DNA from 4 places in the Streptomyces sp. G45 genome. Region 1 is predicted to be linked to each of the others. Evidence: riboswitches for the same ligand, from Rfam matches in the RefSeq annotation. Region 1 holds a riboswitch; each other region holds the start of a gene.
The links. Region 1 has a riboswitch for cobalamin ahead of ACOBQU_RS12950 (ribonucleoside-diphosphate reductase subunit alpha). Riboswitches for the same ligand answer to the same signal wherever they lie in the genome.
Positions count from the first base shown of each region.

Region 2: it holds a riboswitch for cobalamin, as region 1 does, so the genes downstream of both, metE (5-methyltetrahydropteroyltriglutamate--homocysteine S-methyltransferase) here and ACOBQU_RS12950 (ribonucleoside-diphosphate reductase subunit alpha) in region 1, are expected to answer to the same signal.
Region 3: it holds a riboswitch for cobalamin, as region 1 does, so the genes downstream of both, cobN (cobaltochelatase subunit CobN) here and ACOBQU_RS12950 (ribonucleoside-diphosphate reductase subunit alpha) in region 1, are expected to answer to the same signal.
Region 4: it holds a riboswitch for cobalamin, as region 1 does, so the genes downstream of both, ACOBQU_RS28170 (ABC transporter substrate-binding protein) here and ACOBQU_RS12950 (ribonucleoside-diphosphate reductase subunit alpha) in region 1, are expected to answer to the same signal.

Region 1 covers NZ_JBMUZU010000001.1:3,232,738-3,236,101, forward strand. Annotated here, with positions in the region: gene mctP (monocarboxylate uptake permease MctP) at 1-198, shown strand, start outside; gene ACOBQU_RS12940 (hypothetical protein) at 225-887, shown strand; gene ACOBQU_RS12945 (GNAT family N-acetyltransferase) at 940-1,437, shown strand; cobalamin riboswitch at 1,655-1,777, shown strand; gene ACOBQU_RS12950 (ribonucleoside-diphosphate reductase subunit alpha) at 1,914-3,364, shown strand, end outside.
Region 2 covers NZ_JBMUZU010000001.1:8,497,357-8,500,720, reverse strand. Annotated here, with positions in the region: gene ACOBQU_RS36335 (FAD-dependent monooxygenase) at 1-993, opposite strand, end outside; cobalamin riboswitch at 1,342-1,565, shown strand; gene metE (5-methyltetrahydropteroyltriglutamate--homocysteine S-methyltransferase) at 1,733-3,364, shown strand, end outside.
Region 3 covers NZ_JBMUZU010000001.1:925,598-928,961, forward strand. Annotated here, with positions in the region: gene cobN (cobaltochelatase subunit CobN) at 1-1,505, opposite strand, end outside; cobalamin riboswitch at 1,539-1,689, opposite strand; gene cobG (precorrin-3B synthase) at 1,748-3,049, shown strand; gene ACOBQU_RS03830 (precorrin-8X methylmutase) at 3,067-3,364, shown strand, end outside.
Region 4 covers NZ_JBMUZU010000001.1:6,672,272-6,675,635, forward strand. Annotated here, with positions in the region: gene ACOBQU_RS28155 (asparaginase) at 1-258, shown strand, start outside; gene ACOBQU_RS28160 (helix-turn-helix domain-containing protein) at 335-1,198, shown strand; gene ACOBQU_RS28165 (VOC family protein) at 1,203-1,694, shown strand; cobalamin riboswitch at 1,770-1,895, shown strand; gene ACOBQU_RS28170 (ABC transporter substrate-binding protein) at 2,044-3,087, shown strand; gene ACOBQU_RS28175 (FecCD family ABC transporter permease) at 3,084-3,364, shown strand, end outside.

The sequences.
Region 1 (3,364 bases):
CCCGGCATCGGCGAGATCGGCTACATCGGTCTGACGGCGTTCGTCCTCAACGTGGTGGTGACCGTCGTCCTCACCGTCGTCCTGAGGGCCCTCAAGGCCCCCGAGGGCGTCGACGAGACGTCTCCCGAGGACTACACGGCGGACGCCGGGGACGCGGGCGTCCGGGCCGAGCTGCCGAAGGTGGGCGCCGGGCACTGATCCGCGCCCTACGCGAGGATGGCCCCATGAGACGACGTCTGCTGCCGCCCGTGTGCCTGCTGCTCGCCCTGACGGGGTGCGGTACGGAGGACTCCGGTGCGGGATCCGCCCCGGACCGCGCCGAGTTGGAGGCGCGGGCCCGGGCGGCGCAGACCGTCGTCGAGCACGTGTACGTGACCGAGGCCGACGGGTACACGGCGGCGACCCAGTCCGCGGGCGTGCTCGGCGCCGACGGCTTCCAGGTCACGTACGTGCACAAGCGCGGCGGCGGGCGGATCGCCCTGCGCGTCGACCGCGGCACCGTCGACGACGCGAACTGCCGCACCGTCCCGCCTGCGGCCAGCAGGTGCGAGAAGGACGGTCCGGGCTGGTACCGCGTGACCGGCCAGGCGCACGAATACGCCCGCTCCGAGAACGGGCTGCGCGTCCAGGTCTCCGCCGACCGCGGGGCCGTCGGCCGGGACGTGCTGCGCGCCGCCGCCGAGCGCGCCCACCGCGCCGACGACCGCGAACTCGACGCGATCCTGCCGAGGCCCGCGGACCCCATGGGCCTGCCCACGGACGGCGGCGACACGGGCACGCCCGCCACGCCCCGCACACCCAGCACACCCACCGCCCCCGTGGAGCGCGGCGACCTGCCGGAGTTCGGCGACCAGGCGCCGACGGACCCACCGCACGTCGGCGGCTGAGGAAGCGGGAAAACGGGGCCCGCCACCGCCGCCCTCGGGCACACTGCCGCGCATGGACATCACCATCAGACGGGTGCGGCCGGACGAGTACGCGGCGCTGGGCACCCTCACGGCCGAGGTCTACGCGGACGCCGGTCTGCTGGCCTTCGACGAGGCCGACGGGTACCGGGAGCAGCTGCGGGACGTGGCCGGGCGGGACGCCGCCGCCGAGGTCCTGGTGGCCGTCGAGGGCGAGCGGCTGCTCGGCGGCGTGACGTACGTGCCGTCGGCGGGCGGGCCGCTCGCCGAGATCTGCCGGGACGGCGAGGCCGAGATCCGCATGCTGGCCGTCGGCCGCGAGGCGCGCGGCCGGGGCGCGGGCGAAGCCCTCGTACGCGACTGCGCCCGCCGAGCCCGCGCCGCCGGGCGCACGGCGCTGGTGCTGTCCACCCAGCCCGCGATGGGCGCGGCGCAGCGGCTGTACGTGCGCCTGGGCTTCGTCCGCGCCCCGCGCCGGGACTGGGAGCCGCTGCCCGGCCTTCCGCTGCTCGCCTACGCGTTGCCGCTGTAGACCGCCGTAGGCCGCCGTAGGCCCCTGTAGACCCCCGTAGGCCCCTGTAGACCGCTGTGAACGGCGGTGCGGCCGGGGCCGTGTGCCGCCGCGCCCGCCGCCGTGCGGACCGCCGCGCGCACCCCCGCGGTTGACGCCCGACGGCACCTTCCGGTGAGGTCTGCGTCACCCTCCGACACAACATCTAGGGGCGCTTCCAGAAGCCAGCACAAGATGTATGCTCGTGCTCGCTGTCGCCGCAGGGGAATCCGGTGCAAGTCCGGAACTGTCCCGCAACGGTGTACGTGTGCGCTTTTGCGTACCCATCAGTCCGAGGACCTGCCGACAGCGCGCCCGTACCGCCCGGTCCGGGCGCCAGATGTCCGGGCCTCGTGGAGTGGGCTGAAGGACGCGCAGTACGCCACCGCCGCGCGCGGTCGCGCCCGCGTGCCCTCGTCCCGCCGCCAGGCCCCGAGCCGAGCGAGGGAGAGCACCACGTGACCATCGCGCCCGCCGAGCCCGCGTCAGCGCAGGCCGCAGCCGGTAACGAGACCGCCGAGCGGTCCGCGCCGACCACCGACGGTCCCGGTACCGCGCTGTTGCGCACCCTGACCGACCTCACCGCCGACCTCCCCGACGCCGACCCCGGCCGGGTCGCCGCCGCCGCGCTGCGCGGCCGCTCGGCGAAGGCCGACGAGGCGGAGCTGAGGGAACTCGCCACCGAGGCCGCCGCCGGGCTCATCTCCGAGGACCCCGCGTACTCCCGGCTCGCCGCCCGCCTGCTGACCATCGGCATCCGCGAGGAGGCCGCGTCGCAGGGCGTGACGTCGTTCTCCGAGTCGGTCGCGGTGGGGCACCGCGAGGGCCTGATCGCCGACCGCACCGCCGCGTTCGCCGCCCGGCACGCCGCCCGCCTCGACGGGCTCGTGGAGGCCGCCCTCGCCGACGGCGCCGACCGCCGCTTCGGCTACTTCGGCCTGCGCACCCTGCACAGCCGCTATCTGCTGCGGCACCCGATCACCCGCAAGGTCATCGAGACGCCGCAGCACTTCATGCTGCGCGTGGCCGCCGGGCTCGCCGAGGACGACAGCGAGCGCGCGCTCGACGAGGTCGCCGCGCTGTACGGCCTGATGAGCCGCCTGGACTACCTGCCGTCCTCGCCGACGCTCTTCAACTCCGGCACCCGGCACCCGCAGATGTCCAGCTGCTACCTGCTCGACTCGCCGCTTGACGAGCTGGACTCCATCTACGACCGCTACCACCAGGTGGCGCGCCTGTCGAAGCACGCGGGCGGCATCGGCCTGTCGTACTCCCGCATCCGCTCGCGCGGCTCGCTGATCCGCGGCACCAACGGGCACTCCAACGGCATCGTGCCGTTCCTGAAGACCCTCGACGCGTCGGTGGCGGCGGTCAACCAGGGCGGCCGCCGCAAGGGCGCCGCCGCGGTCTACCTGGAGACCTGGCACTCCGACATCGAGGAGTTCCTGGAGCTGCGCGACAACACGGGCGAGGACGCCCGGCGCACCCACAACCTGAACCTGGCGCACTGGATCCCCGACGAGTTCATGCGCCGCGTCGCCGCCGACCAGGAGTGGTCGCTGTTCTCGCCCTCCGACGTGCCCGACCTTGTCGACCTGTGGGGCGAGGAGTTCGACGCGGCGTACAAGAAGGCGGAGGCGGCCGGTCTCGCGCAGAAGACCATGCCCGCGCGCGAGCTGTACGGCCGGATGATGCGCGCCCTCGCGCAGACCGGCAACGGCTGGATGACCTTCAAGGACACCTCCAACCGGACGGCCAACCAGACCGCCGAGCCCGGCCACACCGTGCACTCCTCCAACCTGTGCACGGAGATCCTGGAGGTCACCGACGACGGCGAGACGGCCGTCTGCAACCTCGGCTCGGTGAACCTCGGGGCGTTCGTCGACACGGCGGCCGGGGACATCGACTG
Region 2 (3,364 bases), 5.3 Mb from region 1:
CCCCACCGGGTGCCGCTCCGCGTGGTAGCTGTCGAGAAGGCCCTCCGGCGCCCGGCCGTTGACCTCGGCGGCCAGCTTCCAGCCCAGGTTGAACGCGTCCTGCACGCCCAGGTTGAGCCCCTGGCCGCCGGTCGGCGGATGGATGTGCGCCGCGTCCCCGGCCAGCAGCACCCGGCCGACGCGGTAGCGCTCGGCCTGCCGCGTGGCGTCGGTGAACCGGGACAGCCAACGCGGCGTGTGCGCCCCGAAGTCGGTGCCCGCGACGGCCCGCAGCCGCGCCTTGAACTCCTCCAGGGTCGGCCCCGCGCCGCGGTCCTCCGCCACACCCTCGGCGGGCACGATGATCCGGTACACGCCCTTGTTCCCGTCCACGTCGGGAAGGACGCCGAACCGCAGCTGGGTCCTGCGGACCTCCTCGACGACGGCGGCGACCGCCTCCGGGGCCTCGGTCACCTCCATGTCCCCGAGCAGCGTCTCGACCTTGGCGGGCTCACCGGGGAAGCCGACGCCGAGCAGCTTGCGCACCGTGCTGCGCCCGCCGTCGCAGCCGACGGCGTAGCGGGCGCGCAGGCTCGTGCCGTCGGCCAGTTCGAGGTTCACGCCGTCCTCGTCCTGGCTCAGCCCGACCACCGTGTGGCCGCGCCGGATCTCGGCGCCGAGTTCGCACGCCCACTCCTCCAGCAGCCGCTCGGTGACCGGCTGCGGCGTGGCCAGACCGTACGGGTGAGCGGTGTCCATCCCTGCGGGCCACGGCTTCATGATGCCGCCGAAGAGGCCTCCGACCTGGAACGTCTCGCTGGCCGCGCGGAACCGGTCGAGCAGGCCCCGCTGATCCATGATCTCGACGCTGCGCGCGTGCAGGCCACGCCCGCGGGACTGCCCGGACGGCTCGGTCAGCTTGTCGAGGACGACGGTGCGCACTCCCGCGAGACGCAGCTCACCGGCCAGCATCAGCCCGGTGGGCCCGGCGCCGACAACGACCACGTCGATCATGAGAACTCCCGTTTACGCAGGTCATGGCTGTAGGCCAGGCATTCTGCGGCAGGGCGGGGGCCTTGCCGCAAGGCCCCCCGTGCGCTATACGTTGAGAGTGGCGAGGAGGCAGCGGCCCCCTCGCCTTTCTTGTGCGTCCAGCCCACGGTCCGGCCCACGCCGCCCCGACCTGGGGCCGGGGCCCGCGCGCCGTCCAAGCCCGCACCCGCACCGCCCGCCAGGCCCGCATCGGCGCCACCGCCAGGCGCGCCCCTGCACCCACACCCACGCCCACATACCCATGCGTCCGCGCGCGCCGCCCCGCATCCAGATCACGGACACCCTGTCCCACCCGCCCCGTCACCCTCTAGGCTGGCCCGTGCAGCTGGTTCGCCCCGTCCGCCAGGCGGGAGGCGTCGCAAGAGGGAACCCGGTGGGAATCCGGGACTGCCCCGCAGCGGTGAGCGGGAACGACCGCCGTCAGAAGCACTGGATCCGACGTACGGGGTCTGGGAAGCGACGGCCAGTAGGTGTCCTCACAGGGTGAGGACGTGCCCGCGAGTCCGAAGACCTGCCACCTGCCCGTGCGCGACCCGTTCGCGCGCGGACATCCCGGTGACCTCGTGGGCGGGTCGGCGTACATACCAGGCGGACGGGCGTGCCGGGCGGCACGCGCTCCCGTGCCGCCCGGTCCGTCACCCCTTCGCGCCCGCGTCCCGTCCCCGGGACCTCAGGGACTCATCTCGCGAAGGAGATCTCCGTGACCACCAAGCCCGCAGCCGCGGCAGCACGGGCCACCGTGTACGGCTACCCCCGTCAGGGACAGCACCGGGAACTGAAGAAGGCCGTCGAGGGCTACTGGAAGGGCCGCGTCACCGCGGACTCACTGCGCTCGACCGCCGCCCGACTGCGCCGCGCCACCTGGCAGCGGCTCGCCGACACCGGTGTCCACGAGGTGCCCAGCGGCGACTTCTCGTACTACGACCACGTCCTGGACACCACCGTCATGGTCGGGGCGATCCCCGAACGGCACCGCGAGGCCGTCGCGGCCGACGCGCTCGACGGCTACTTCGCCATGGCGCGCGGCACCCAGGACGTGGCGCCGCTGGAGATGACGAAGTGGTTCGACACCAACTACCACTACCTGGTGCCGGAACTGGGACCGGATACGGTGTTCACGGCCGACTCCTCCCGGCAGGTCGCGGAGTTCGGTGAGGCGAGCGCGCTCGGCCTCGCGGCCCGGCCCGTGCTCGTCGGGCCCGTCACCTACCTGCTGCTCGCCAAGCCCGCACCGGGCGTGCCCGCCGGTTTCGACCCGCTCACACTGCTCGACCGGCTGCTCCCGGTGTACGCCGAGGTCCTCGCCGACCTGCGCGCGGCGGGCGCCGAGTGGGTGCAGCTCGACGAGCCCGCCCTCGTGCAGGACCGCTCCCCCGGAGAGCTGAACGCCGCCGCCCGCGCCTACCGTGACCTGGGCGCCCTCACGGACCGGCCGAAGCTGCTGGTCGCCTCGTACTTCGACCGGCTCGGCGAGGCCCTGCCCGTCCTGGCCAAGGCCCCCGTCGACGGGCTCGCCCTGGACTTCACGGGACCCGCGGCCGCCAACCTGGACGCCCTCGCCGCGGTCGGCGGGCTGCCCGGCAAGCGCCTGGTCGCGGGCGTCGTCGACGGCCGCAACGTCTGGGTCAACGACCTGGAGGCGTCCCTGGCCGCGCTGGGCACCCTGCTGGGCCTCGCCGACCGCGTCGACGTGGCCGCCTCCTGCTCCCTGCTGCACGTGCCGCTCGACGCGGCCGCCGAGCGGGACATCGCGCCGCAGATCCTGCGCTGGCTGGCCTTCGCCCAGCAGAAGACCGCCGAGGTCGTCACCCTCGCCAAGGGCCTCGCCCAGGGCACCGGCGCGATCGCCGCCGAACTCGCCGCCAACCGCGCCGACCTGGACTCCCGCGCCCGTTCCCCGATCACGTACGACTCCGCCGTGCGGGCCCGCGCCGCCGCCGTCACCGCGGCCGACGCCCGCCGCTCACCCGCGTACGCCGAGCGCGCCGCCGCGCAGCGCGCCCACCTCGGTCTGCCGCTGCTGCCCACCACGACCATCGGGTCCTTCCCGCAGACCGCTGAACTGCGCGCCGCCCGCGCCGACCTGCGCGCGGGCCGGACCGACCAGGCCGACTACGAGGAGCGCGTGCGGGCCGAGGTCCAGGAGGTGGTGTCCTTCCAGGAGAAGGCGGGCCTGGACGTGCTGGTGCACGGCGAGGCCGAGCGCAACGACATGGTCCAGTACTTCGCCGAGCAGCTGACGGGCTACCTCGCCACGCGGCACGGCTGGGTGCAGTCGTACGGCACGCGCTACGTCCGGCCGCCGGTCCTCGCCGGTGACGTCTCCCGCCCC
Region 3 (3,364 bases), 2.3 Mb from region 1:
TCGTGGTAGATCGCGATGGGGTTCTCGCCGAAGCCGCGCGGCGGCTGGATGAGGATCAGCAGGTTGCCGAAGCGCAGCGCGGCGAGGACGATGTCGCCCTCCGGGTTTCGGCTGCGGTCGACGAACATCTCGCCGGGCGCCGGGCCCCACTTCTCCTCGACGGCCGACCGCAGCTCCTCGGGCAGCGTGGCGAACCAGCGCCGGTAGTCCGCCGCGGGGATGCGGATCGGGTTGCGGGCCAGCTGCTCCTCGGTGAGCCAGTCCTGGTCGTGGCCGCCCGCCTCGATCAGGGCGCGGATCAGCTCGTCGCCGTCGCCGGAGACCAGGCCCGGGATGTCGGCGTCCCCGAAGTCGTACCCCTCGTCCTTGAGGCGGCGCAGCAGGGCCACGGCGCTCGCGGGCGTGTCCAGGCCGACCGCGTTGCCGATGCGGGCGTGCTTGGTGGGGTACGCGGACAGCACGAGCGCGAGGCGCTTGTCGGCGGCCGGGATGTGCCTGAGGCGGGCGTGGCGCACGGCGATCCCGGCGACGCGGGCCGCGCGCTCGGGGTCGGCGACGTACGCGGGCAGGCCGTCGGCGTCGATCTCCTTGAAGGAGAACGGCACGGTGATCAGGCGGCCGTCGAACTCGGGCACCGCGATCTGGCTGGCGGCGTCCAGCGGGGAGACGCCCTCGTCGTTCTCCTCCCAGGCGGAGCGCGAGCCGGTCAGGCACAGCGCCTGGAGGATCGGCACGTCCAGGGCGGTCAGGGCGCCCGCGTCCCAGGACTCGTCGTCGCCGCCCGCGGAGGCGTCGGCGGGCTTGGTGCCGCCCGCCGCGAGGACGGTGGTGACGATGGCGTCGGCGCCGCGCAGCGCGTCGATCAGCTCGGGCTCGGGGGCGCGCAGCGAGGCCACGTACAGGGGCAGCGCCCGCGCGCCCGCCTCCTCGACGGCGTCGCACAGCGCGGCCACGAAGGCGGTGTTGCCGCTCATGTGGTGGGCGCGGTAGTAGAGCACCGCCACGGTCGGGCCGTCCACCTGCTTGGCCTCGCGCTCCAGCGGCCCCCAGGTGGGGGCGGGCGCGGGCGCCTCGAAGCCGTGGCCGGTGAGCAGCACGGTGTCGGAGAGGAACCGGGCCAGCTGCTCCAGGTTGGCGGGGCCGCCGTGCGCCAGATAGGCGTGGGCCTCCGCGGCGATGCCGACGGGGACGGTGGAGGCGGCCATGAGCTGGGCGTCGGGCGCCTGTTCGCCGGTGAGCACGACGACGGGGCGGCCGTCGGCGAGGAGCAGGTCCAGGCCCTCCTGCCAGGCGCGGGTCCCGCCGAGGAGGCGTACGACGACGAGGTCCACGCCGTCGAGAAGCGCGGGGAGGTCGTCGAGGGCGGTCCGGGCGGGGTTCGCGAACCGGTACGTCACGGGGCCGGTGGCCGCGCGGGCGCTCAGCAGGTCGGTGTCGGACGTCGACAGGAGCAGGATGCGGGGAGACGAAGAGCTCGGGGTGTGGTCCCCGGATGCGGGCAGCATGCGGCGTCTGGCCTTCCTCGGGGTCCGCGCCCCGGGCGGTTCACGACGGCGGGAGTTCCTGGCTCACCGGGTCCCTGGGGGACCGGCTCACAGTGGCGGGACCGCGCCGGACTCGCACCGGGCTTCCTCCCCTGTCGCCGTCTGGCGATGGCGGATCGGATGATCCGCCGAGCAGCATAGTAGGCGGCGATGGCTCGGTGCGGGGGCGTCCACCCGGTGTGATCGTAGGTATGCTCGCCGCCATGCCCTCGGCTCCCCTCCGCACATCACCCCAGGCCGCGGCGGCCTCACGGGACCGCGGTGACGCCTGCCCGGGCGCCCTGCGGCTGCACTCCGCGCACGACGGGGCGCTGGCGCGCGTCCGGGTTCCCGGCGGTGTGCTCGGCCTGCGCCAGGCGCGGGCGCTCGGCGACGCGGCGCGCGAACTCGGCGATGGTGAACTGCATCTCACTTCGCGCGGCAATGTGCAGCTGCGGGGCCTCGCGGACACCTGCGGCGCGGACCTGGCGGCGGCCCTGACCGCGGCCGGGCTGCTGCCGTCACCCGCGCACGAGCGGGTGCGCAACGTCGTCGCCTCGCCGCTGTCCGGCCTCGACGGCGCCGGGCTGCGGGACGTGCGGCCCTGGCTGGTGGCGCTCGACGCGGCGCTGTGCGCGAGTGACGCCGCGCGGGAGCTGTCCGGGCGGTTCCTGTTCGCGCTCGACGACGGCCGCGCCGACGTCGCCGGGCTCGGCGCGGACGTGACGCTGCGCGCGACCGCGGACGGCGGCGCGCTGCTGGGCCTCGGGGCGGGCGGCGAGGCGCTGCGGGTGTCCGGCGAGGACGCGCCGCGCGCCGCGCTGATCGCCGCGGAGACGTTCCTGGAGGTGGCGCGGACGAGCGGCACCAACGCCTGGCGGGTACGGGAACTCGCCCTCTCCGAGGGCGCGTTGCTGGACCGCGTGCGGGACGCCCTGTCGGCCGGTGGCGTCGACTGCGCGCGGCAGCCGCTGGATCCGGTGGGCGCCGCGCGCGTCCCGGCTCCGGGTGTCACCGGTGACACCCTGGCGGTGCACGCCCCGCTGGGCCGTCTGACGGCCCCGCAGTGGCGGGAGTTGACCTCTGTGGCCGCCGGGTCCCCCCTGGGGGAGCTGAGGCTGACGCCGTGGCGGGGTGTCGTCGTCCCCGTGCCGGGCCTCGACTCCGCGGGCGCGTCACAGGCGTTGGGGCGCCTCGGCGCCACCGGCCTGGTCACGGACGCCGACTCCCCGTGGCTGCGCGTGGGCGCCTGCATCGGGCGGCCCGGCTGCGCCAAGTCCCTGGCGGACGTGCGGGCGGACGCCGCGCGCGCCCTGCCCGAGGCCACGCCCGGCGGCCTGCCCCTGTACTGGTCCGGCTGCGCACGCCGCTGCGGGCACCCCCCGGGCGACCGGATCGACGCGGTGGCCGTCGCCGACGGCGGCTACCGCCTGTCGGCCGCCGGGCCCGGCCGGGACGACGGGGGTGCCGTCGCCCTCGACGACCCCGCCCGCCTCGAAGCCGCCCTGGCGGCGATCACCCCATGACGCCCCCTGAACACCGCATGACCCGCTTCACCCCCACACACACCGAGAGCAGCGAGAAGAGCACCGTGACCACGTACGACTACGAGAAGGACGGCGCGGCGATCTACCGCGAGTCCTTCGCCACCATCCGGGCGGAGGCGGACCTCGCGGCCCTGCCCGCCGACGTCAGCCAGGTCGCGGTCCGCATGATCCACGCCTGCGGGATGGTCGACCTCGTACGGGACCTGGTCCACACGCCGGGCGTGGTCGCCCGGGCCCGCGAGGCGCTGCGCGCGGGCGCGCCCATCTTCTGCGACGTGCAGATGGTGGCCAGCG
Region 4 (3,364 bases), 3.4 Mb from region 1:
CCGAAGTGGCTGGTCGAGCCGCTCGCCAAGCTCGCCGACCGCATCCCCGTCGTCCTGGCCTCCCGCACCGGCGCGGGCCCGCTGCTCAGCGAGACCTACCGCGGCCCCGGCTCCGAGGCCGACCTGCTCTCCCGCGGCCTGCTCTCCGCGGGCCCCCTCGACGCCCCCAAGGCCCGGCTGCTGCTGTACGCGCTCCTCGCGGACGGCGCCGACCGGGAGGCGACCCGGGCCGCCTTCCGCCGCCTCCAGCACGGCTGACGCACGGACGCACGGACGCGGGGGCACGGGCGGCGGAGGGGCGCGCACGGGCCGGGCACGCGGCCACAATGGACCCATGGGCCCCGCCACCAGCGAGTTCGTCCGCGCCACCCCGCCCCCGTACGGCGGCGGGGTCGTCTCCGCCGTGGGCTACCGGAGCCGGGGCCAGACCCCGGGCCTGCACCGGGGCCTGCCGTCCCCGTACCTGACGCTGATCTTCTCGCTCGACGGGCCCGTCGTCACCGGCGCCACCCCCGACCAGGCCGCCGGGCCCGGCGCCGCCCGCACCGAGATCGTCGTGGGCGGCCTGCACCAGAGCCCCGCGTACGTGGTGCGGCCCGAGCACGAGGCGGGCATCCAGCTCGCCCTGCACCCGCTCGCCGCCCGCGCCCTCCTCGGCCTGCCCGCCGCCGAACTGACCGGGCGGCTCGTCACCGACGGCACGGACGTCCTCGGGCGGGCCGCCGCCGACGTACGGGAGCAACTGTGCGCGGCCGACACCTGGGGCGAGCGGTTCGCCCGCCTGAACGCCTACCTGGCCCGCCGCGCGGCCGACGGGTCCGGCGCGGTGCGGCCGGAGGTCGCCGAGGCCTGGGCCTGGCTCGCCCGGCGCCGCGGCGCGGGCACGCTGCCCGGCCTCGCCGCGCACGTGGCGCTCAGCGAGCGCCGCCTGACCGCGCTGTTCCGCGCCGAGACCGGCGTCACCCCCAAGCAGGCCGCCCGCCTCATGCGCTTCCAGCACGCGAAGGGCCGCGCGGCCCGCGCCTTCGCCGCGGGCGCGCCCCTGGACCTCGCGCGCGTCGCCGCCGACAGCGGCTACTACGACCACTCCCACCTCGTACGGGACTTCCGCCAGTACACCGGCCTCAGCCCCAGCGCCTGGCTCGCCGAAGAGTGCCGGAATATCCAAGCCGGGGGACACCGCGACGGCGAAGACTGACCCCATGAACGACATCAACGCCGCAAACGCCACCAAAGCTGATGAAACGCACCAGAGCGGTGCGCACTCCGGCACACCCGCCGACGGCCGGAACCTGCGCGCCCCCGACGTCTGGCCCTCCCTCCAGGCCCACGACGCCCCCGCCCTGATCGACTTCCTCGTCTCCACCGTCGGCTTCCTGCGCACCGCCGTCCACGAGGACGGCGGCCGCGTCGCCCACGCCCAGCTCGACTGGCCCGAGGGCGGCGGCATCATGCTCGGCGACCACGACCCCGCGTCCTCCGCGTACTGCCTGGACCCCGGCACGTTCGGGGCGTACGTCGTCACGGACCGCGTCGACGACCTGTACCGGCGGGTCACGGCGGCGGGCGCGAAGGTGCTGCGGCCGCTCGCCGACCAGCCCTATGGCAGCCGCGAGTTCACCATCGCCGACCCCGAGGGCAACAAGTGGTCCTTCGGGACCTACCGCGGTGAGCCCCGCCCCGACCAGGGGTGACGGCCAGGGGCGACGGCCCTGCCCGCCGGGGCGGGGTGATAGCTTGCGCACGCCAGTCGCGCCCGCACCCGGGCCAGGGAATCCGGTGGGAATCCGGAACTGACGCGCAGCGGTGAGGGGGACGGGCGGGGCCAGCGGCCACTGGGCGTGCGGACGCCCGGGAAGGCGGCCCCGTCCGGACGAACTCGAGTCCGAAGACCTGCTGGCACCGCCGCCCGGGCGCCGGGCGGCGGGGTTTCGCAGACCAGGCTCCGCGCATGAGCCATGAGACCCGGGAAGTCCTGTGCCCCACGTTGTCCCGCCCGCCGTCGCCGTCGCCGTCGCCGCCGTTCACCGCCCCGCGCGGCGCGTGCGCCGTACCGCCCTGCTCGCCGCGGGGCTCGTCCTCCTCACGGCCTGCGGCGGCCCCGCCGCCCGCCACGACGACCGGGCCGGGGCCGACGGCTTCCCGGTGACCGTCACCGCCTGCGGCGCGAAGGTCCGCGTCGACGCGCCGCCCCGGCGGGCCGTCTCCCTCGACCAGGGCTCCAGCGAGATCCTGCTCTCCCTCGGCCTCGCCGACCGCATGGCCGGGACCGGCACCTGGACCGACCCGGTCCGCCCCGACCTGAAGGCGGCCAACGCCAAGGTCGAGCGCCTCGCCGACCGCTACCCCTCCCTGGAGAAGGTCCTCTCCAAGGAGCCGGACTTCGTCAGCGCGTCGTTCCTGTACACCGTCGGCAAGGGCGGCGTCGCCGACCGCGCCAAGTTCACCGGGCTCGGCGTGCCCGTCTACGTCTCGCCCACCGACTGCGCGGGCAAGGACAACAGCGGCGACGGCGACGGCAAGCGCGTGCGGACCCTCACCATGGACACCGTCTACGGCGAGATCCGCGACCTCGCCCGGATCTTCGACGTCGAGGAGCGCGGCGAACGCCTGATCGCGGACCTCAAGGCGCGCACCGCGAAGGCCGCCCGCACGGCGAAGGCCGCCCGCACGGCGAAGGCACCGAAGGGGTCCCGGACGTCCGTCGCGTACTGGTTCTCCGACTCCAAGGCCCCGTACATCGCGGGCTGCTGCGGCGCGCCCGGCGTCATCACCCGCACCCTCGGCCTGCGCAACGCCTTCGCCGACACCCGCGCCGAATGGCCCCAGGTCAACTGGGAGACCGTCGCCGACCGCGACCCGGACGTCCTGGTCATCGGCGACCTCACGCGCAAGGCGCAGTCGGCGGAGAGCGCCCGCGCGAAGATCGCGTTCCTGGAGTCCCACCCCGTCACCAGGAACCTCACCGCCGTGAAGAAGAAGCGGTACGTGCTGCTCAGCGGCCAGGCCCTGAACCCGACGATCCGCACGGTCGACGGCATCGAGCAGGTCGCGGCGGGCCTGCGGACGTTCGGCCTGGCGCGGTGAGCGCGGCGGACGTCCGGCCCCGCGCGGTGAGCGCCGCCGCGCGCGCCACCCTGCTGGGCGCCGTGGGGCTCGCCGCCCTGCTGCTGTCCGTGGCCGTCTCCGTCACCATCGGCCCGGCGGACATCTCCGTGCCGGACGTGTGGTCGGCGGTGGCCGCGCACCTCGGCTGGGGCGAGCCCGAACTCACCCCGCTGCGCGACGGGATCGTCTGGAACCTGCGCATGCCGCGCACCCTCCTCGCGGGCGTGTGCGGGGCGGGCCTCGCGGTGTGCGGCGC